2 regions of the Arthrobacter sp. K41 genome follow, and region 2 is predicted to be linked to the other one. Evidence: riboswitches for the same ligand, from Rfam matches in the RefSeq annotation. Region 2 holds a riboswitch; the other holds the start of a gene.
What was found. Region 2 has a riboswitch for glycine ahead of gcvP (aminomethyl-transferring glycine dehydrogenase). Riboswitches for the same ligand answer to the same signal wherever they lie in the genome.
Positions count from the first base shown of each region.

Region 1: another riboswitch for glycine. It lies ahead of gcvP (aminomethyl-transferring glycine dehydrogenase); the one in region 2 lies ahead of gcvP (aminomethyl-transferring glycine dehydrogenase).

Region 1 is NZ_JBNHEW010000006.1:155,253-158,771, reverse strand. It holds gene gcvP (aminomethyl-transferring glycine dehydrogenase) at 1-1,589, opposite strand, end outside; glycine riboswitch at 1,642-1,748, opposite strand; glycine riboswitch at 1,750-1,847, opposite strand; gene AC5RTE_RS14955 (DoxX family protein) at 2,019-2,582, opposite strand; gene AC5RTE_RS14950 (hypothetical protein) at 2,629-2,784, shown strand; gene AC5RTE_RS14945 (dihydrolipoyl dehydrogenase family protein) at 2,831-3,519, shown strand, end outside.
Region 2 is NZ_JBNHEW010000011.1:3,090-6,608, forward strand. It holds gene gcvP (aminomethyl-transferring glycine dehydrogenase) at 1-1,400, opposite strand, end outside; glycine riboswitch at 1,580-1,678, opposite strand; gene AC5RTE_RS17000 (TetR/AcrR family transcriptional regulator) at 1,768-2,307, opposite strand; gene AC5RTE_RS17005 (MFS transporter) at 2,373-3,519, shown strand, end outside.

The DNA.
Region 1 (3,519 bases), on a different contig from region 2:
GAATCCGGAGCGAACGGGTGGATGGAGGCGAACTCCGGCCAGGAGATAGCTTCCATCTCGGCCGTGGCGTTCAGCTTCATGGTGCAGGAGCCCAGCGGGATCATGGTGCGGTCCAGCGCCAGGTCCCGGTCCGAAAGACGGCGGATGTAACGCAGCAGCTGTGTTTCAGAGCGGTGGGTGTTGAACACCGGGTGCTGCAGGTAGGTGGAGGTGCGCAGCACCGGTTCGGGCAGTTCGAACCCGGACGCCTCCACGACCGGACCGGCGCCAAAGGCGACAACAACCGCGGAGAGGACCTCCGGCGTCGTGGTTTCATCGACTGACACGCCAACTGTGTCCGCATCGATGAGGCGCAGGTTGATGCCGCGGGCTTCGGCGGCGGTGATCACCTTGGCGGCTTTGCCGGGCACGCGGACGGTGACGGTGTCGAAGAAGCTCTCGGACACCAGTTCGCGGCCGGCAATCTTCAGCGTGGTGGCCAGGGCGCGGGCGTTGTTGTGGACGGTTTCGGCGATGGCCTTCAGTCCGTCGGGGCCGTGGTAGACGGCGTAGAACGATGAAACGATAGCCAGAAGCGCCTGCGCGGTGCAGATGTTGGAGGTGGCCTTCTCGCGGCGGATGTGTTGCTCGCGGGTCTGGAGGGCCAGGCGGTAGGCGGGGACACCGGCGTCGTCCTTGGAAACGCCCACGATGCGGCCCGGAAGGGTGCGCTCCATGCCCTGGCGGACGGCCATGTAGGCGGCGTGCGGGCCGCCGAAGAACAGCGGGACGCCCAGGCGCTGGGTGGAGCCGACGGCGATGTCCGCGCCCTGCTCGCCCGGCGGGGTGATGAGGGTGAGGGCCAGGAGGTCGGCGGCGACGGTGACCAGCGCGCCGCGGTCTTTCGCCTCGGCGATGACGGCGGACTGGTCCCAGACGCGGCCGGAGACGCCGGGCTGCTGGAGGACCAGGCCGTTGATGTCGCCGTCGGGCAGGCCGTCCGCGAGATCGGCGATTTCCACTTCGAACCCGAGGGCCTCCGCGCGGCCCAGCACAATGGCGATGGTCTGCGGGAGGAGGTCGGCGTCCAGGACAGTCTTGCCGTCCTTGGCCGTCTTGGACTTGTTGGCCCTACGCATCAGGAGGACTGCTTCGGCCACGGCGGTGGCTTCGTCGAGGAGGGAGGCGTTGGCCACCGGGAGTGCGGTGAGGTCCTGGACCATGGTCTGGAAGTTCAGCAGCGCCTCGAGCCGGCCCTGGGAGATCTCGGGCTGGTACGGCGTGTAGGCGGTGTACCAGGCGGGTGCTTCGAGGATGTTGCGGCGGATCACCGGCGGGGTCACGGTGTCGTAGTAGCCCTGGCCGATCATCTGCACGGCCATCTTGTTCTTGCCCGCAAGCTTGCGGAGCTCGGCGAGGACCTGGACTTCGCTCAGGGCGCTTTCGAGGGTGAGCGGCGTGTCCTGGCGGATGGAATCGGGGACCGCACTGTCAACGAGGCCATCAACGCTGTCGTAGCCAACGGCCTTGAGCATGGTGTCGATGTCGGACTGGCGGCGCGCGCCGATATGGCGGTCTGCGAAGGTGGTAGGGGACGAATGAACCGTCATGAGAGGAACTCCATAATTCAGGTGGCGCCTAAGCTCCACGTTGATTCGGGTTCCTCCCCGCTCTGTATCGGACCTGAGAGTTTTGCGTTGCCCTGCGTTTTGCAGAGCGCCACTTGCACCGTCGGTGAGCCCGGTTGCCCGGACTGCTTTCCAGAGTTGCCTTGCCGCGGCGGTACGTGGGCCTGAGAGATTCCTGGGGAGGATTTGCTCCTACGGCGCCTGCAGAACGTACCGGCAGGACTCTCCCGCCGCAGATCATCAGCACATGCCACTGTTCGGTGACACGGCTCACACGTTACCGTGTTAGGGAGCGGGATGCAAAATTACCGTCCGATGGTTCGGGAATTCTGCCCCTTACCCGGCCGCCCATCGCAAGTGGACGACGGCGGGATGTGCCCGCCGTCGACAGTCGCGGCGCGCCGGCTTCCCTCAGCCTTCTTCCGGCGGGGTGGCTACAGCCGGCACCTGCGCGTCGGCTGCCAGGGCTTTGCGCCGGCGGTAAATCTGGATGCCCATGGCTGCGGGGATCACAGCCAGAGCGGTGGCGCGCATCCAGGGCCGGTCCAGCACGTGACCGGTTAGGGCGTCCAGGGAAAAGGGGCCGGAACCACCGATAGTGAACGCCACTGCCGCCAAACCCAGCACCGCCGGGTACTCCAGGCCGCCCTCAGTGGCAAAAAAGCCGTTCGGCGCGTGAACGCTTGCAGCCACACCCATCGTGGTTGCAGCGGCGGCGCCGGCGGCAGGGGTAGCCAGGCCCAGGGCCAAGGCAACACCTGCTCCAGCTTCACCTACACCGGCGAGGATTGCGCTGGGTTTTGCGGGACGGAAACCCATGGCGTGCATGCCCTTGCTGGTACCTTCGAGCCCTCCCCCGCCGAACCACCCAAAGAGTTTTTGGGATCCGTGAGCAATAAGAACACCTCCAAGCGCAACCCGGAAAAGGCTTTGCGCCGCGGCTGCTGCCTCAGGACTGGTTGTTACGTGGCTCATCAGACTCCTCCTTGGGTTGGCTGTGCCGGTGCTGTACCTTGCCATTTTGACGCAGAAAGCCACCACTGCACCCCTCCAATTTTCTGCGAAGAAGTTCCTGCTCCTTGGAGTGCGTTCTTCTGCCGAGCACGTGACCCGCCCAGAAGGCCAGGACAAGCAGATCGACGACGGCGAGCGCCAGGCCGATCTGCGTTCCCCCTGACGAAGTGCGTGCCGCATGGGGCAGGATGGGTGCCAAGGGAGGCGTTATGGATTTTGATGTCCTGGTAGTCGGAGCCGGACCGGCGGGCATGGCTGCCGCAACACGGGCAGCGGAGCTCGGTGCGCGTACCGCCGTTGTTGAGCGTGCCCGGCTGGGCGGCACTTGCGTGAACTCAGGTTGCGTGCCCACGCGGGTGCTGGCGAAGACTGCGCGGTTGTACAGGGAAGTGCGCACCGCCCGGGACTACGGAATTGTGGTCCACGAGCCTGCGGTGGACTGGCCGCAGCTGGTCCGGCGGGTGCGATCAACCGTGGACCGCGTACTTGACGCCAAAGCGTACAACGAGGCCATGCGGCAACTGGACATCACGTTCCTTCAAGGGGATGCAGCGTTCAGCGGGCCGCAGGAAATGTTGATCGGCGGGCGCCCGGTTACCGCTGCTTCGGTCATCCTGTGTGTGGGCGGAAGTGCCCGGAGGCTGCCCATCCCGGGCGCGGAGCACGCCGTGCTGCCTCACGAAGTCTTGGACCTTCCTGAACTTCCCAGCTCCGTCGCAATTATCGGCGGCGGCCACACCGGTGCGCAGCTGGCCACGATCTTCGATGCCCTTGGATCGCACGTTACCCTTTTGGACCTCGCACCGCGCATCCTCACCACCGAGGACGATGACGTCTCCATGGCGGTCACGGAAGGCTTCCGTTTCCGCGGTGTGCACGTGGATGTCGGCATCCGTGG
Region 2 (3,519 bases):
CCTGTCACCTCTGCCGGCGGGGCACCGAAGGCGGCCAGGACGCCGTCGACGACATCCGGCGTCGTGGTCTCATCGGTGGAGAAGCCCACCGTGTCCGCGTCGATACTGCGCAGGTTGATGCCCTTGGCCTCGGCGGCAGCCACGATGCCCGCAGCCTTGCCGGGCGCGGAGACGGTGACGGTGTCGAAGAAGCTCCTGTGCAGCACCTCAAAGCCGGCGCCTTCAAGGGAAGCGGCGAGGATCCTGGCGTGCGCGTGGGCGGACCGGGCGATCGCCTTCAGTCCCTCCGGGCCGTGGTAGACGGCGTACATCGAGGCCACAATGGCCAGCAGCGCCTGGGCGGTGCAGATGTTGGAGGTGGCCTTCTCGCGGCGGATATGCTGCTCGCGGGTCTGCAGGGCCAGGCGGTAGGCAGGAACCCCGGCGGAATCCTTGGAAACACCCACCAGGCGGCCGGGCATGGAACGCTCCAGGCCTTTCTGCACGGCCATGTAGGCGGCGTGCGGTCCGCCGTAGAACAGCGGGACGCCGAAGCGCTGGGCAGAGCCGACGGCGATGTCCGCGCCCTGCTCCCCCGGAGGCGTGATGAGGGTCAGGGCGAGCAGGTCGGCCGCCACTGTCACCAGGGCACCGCGCTCCTTGGCGTCGGCGATCACGGCGGTGTGGTCGAAGACCCGGCCGGAAGCACCGGGCTGCTGGAGCACCACACCGTTGATGACGCCGTCGGGCAGGCCCTTGGAGAGGTCTGCGACCTCAACCTCAAAACCCAGCGCCTCGGCGCGGCCCCTGACGATGGCGATGGTCTGCGGCAGGCAGTCGGCATCCAACACCGTCTTGCCGTCGCGGGCTTCTGTATTCTTATTTGCCCTGCGCATCATCAGGACGGCCTCGGCCACCGCGGTTGCTTCGTCCAGCAGGGAAGCGTTCGCGATCGGCAGGCCCACCAGGTCCTGGACCATGGTCTGGAAGTTCAGCAGCGCCTCCAGGCGGCCCTGGGAAATCTCGGGCTGGTAGGGCGTGTAGGCGGTGTACCAGGCCGGGCCCTCAAGGATGTTGCGGCGGATCACCGGGGGCGTCACGGTGTCGTAGTACCCCTGGCCGATCATCTGCACGGCGGTCTTGTTTTTGGCTGCGAGCATTCGCAGTTCAGCCAGCGCCTCCACCTCGCTGAGCGCGCCTGCCAGTTCCAGTGCAGTGTCCTGCCGGATGTCCTTGGGGACGGCGGTGTCAACCAGCGCGTCCACGGTGTCGTAGCCAATGGCCTTGAGCATAGTGGCGACGTCGTCTTCCCGGCGGGCGCCGATGTGCCGGTCAACGAAAGCGGCGGCCGCAGCTGAAGAAGCGTGGCCTGCGGTGGCGGCAGTGGCGGAGGCCGAGGATACAGTCACGAGGAACTCCATGGTTATGGCGGCGTCAGGGTATGCCGCATCGATTCGGGTCCCTCCCCGCTCTGTATTGGACCTGAGAGTTTCCGCGACGCCGGCTTCCGCCTGCCCGCTTGCACCGTCGGTGAGCACAGCAGTCCTGGTATCCAAATTCCGGATGCCTCTGCGGACAGCCTGCTGCTTTCCAGAGTTGCCTCGCCGCGGCGGTACATGGGCCTGTGAGATTCCTGGGGAGGTATTGCTCCTACGGCGCCTGCCAGTACCTTCCGGCAGAACTCTCCCGCCGCAGATCAAAGGCTATTCATTTTGTTTTTTCTTGCGGCCGGTCACGGCCCGCACATGGCCAATTCTCCTACGCCCCGGGCGCAGGAGCAAATACCGGCTAACCCCTCAGCCGGTGGACGGCGGCAAGGAGTTCGTCCACCTCCGCCTGCCTGTCAGCGGGGTTTCCCGATGGCCCGCTTTCCCACATGGCGTTGAAGTACAGCCCGTCCCCCATGTACAGCACTGCTTTTGCCATCGGCGCGCCAACGTCCTTGCCGATGAGGTCCAGCCATTGCTGCTGGATGGCGGCAAAGCGGCGCCGGGCATCTTCATGGGCTACCTCAGCCAGGCGCGTTGCGGCCACAAAGGAACGGTCCATAGGGGTGTCAGACCAGAGCGAGGACCGGATGAAGTACGCCGCCGCCCCCTCCGGCGCGGCCGCCATGACAGCGAAATCTTCCCCTGCGAGCCGGTCCAGCCGTTCCAAGGTGGCGGTGATCAGGGCGTCCTTGTTGGGAAAGTGGTACAGCAGGCCGCCTTTGGAAACACCGGCCCGCTTGGCCACCGCCTCCAAGGTGGCTGCCCTTTCGCCCACGTCAATCAGGAGTTCTTCGAAGGCGTCCAGGACAGCGTCTCGCGCTACAGGTTTTCGGGGCATGGCTTCCATCATGCATTGTCGCGGCCCGTTTCTTAACTGTACCGTCCGGACGGTATAGTTCCAGGATGATGTCTTCCACTGCTTCCCCATCGAACATCACCGCCACCACCGTGCGGCGCGCCGGTTCTGCGAACGGCGGCAGCCGCGATTGGCTCGCACTGGCCCTCCTGATGTTTCCGGTTCTTTTGGTTGCCGTGGACAATACGGCGCTGACCTTCGCGCTGCCCGCCATAGCCAGTGCGCTGGGCACCACGGGAGTGGAACTCCTATGGATTGTGGACGCCTACCCGCTGGTGCTGGCCGGGCTGCTGGTGGCAATGGGAAGCCTCGGCGACAGGATCGGACGCCGCCGGCTGCTCATTACCGGCAGCATTGGTTTCGCGGCAGTATCAGCAGTAACCGCCTTCGCACCCGACGCCGGCTGGCTGATAGCCGGACGGGCCGCGCTGGGCTTTTTCGGGGCAATGCTGATGCCCTCCACCCTGTCCTTGATCCGCAACATCTTCGTGGACCCGAACCGCCGGCGGCTGGCCATCGCCATTTGGGCTGCGGGCTTCTCCGGAGGCGCGGCGCTCGGGCCTATTTTTGGCGGGTGGCTGGTTGAGCAGTTCTGGTGGGGAGCGGTCCTGCTGGTCGCTGTGCCCATCATGATCCCTTTGCTGGTTTTCGGCCCGGCGTTTATCCCTGAATCCCGGGATCCGGCGCCTGGAAGGGTGGATGTGCCGAGCATCCTGCTCTCGCTGCTCACCATGGTTCCGGTGGTCTACGGCATCAAGGAAACCGCCACTGAAGGTTTCGGCGCACTGGCAATGGGGAGTACGGCCTTCGGCCTGGTAATGGGTACCGTTTTTGTCCGCCGGCAACAGCGGCTCGAGTGCCCGCTGCTGGACATGTCATTGTTCCGCAACCGCGTGTTCAGCATGGCCATCACCGCCAATGTCCTGGCGCTGTTCTCCTTCAACGGTTTCATCCTCTTCCTGGCCCAGCACCTTCAGCTCCTCGAGGGAATGTCTCCTTCCGCAGCAGGAGTGGCGATGGTTCCGGCCCTGGTGGCAACCGTTGTGGCGGGCCTGGCGGTGGTGCCGGTGGTGCGGAGGATCCGTCCGGGTTTTGTGGTTGGCGCCGGACTGGCCATGAGTGCCGCCGGCTACAGCATGGTGACCTTCGGCAGCCATACCAACGGCCCGGCACTGCTGCTCGCTGCCCTGCTGG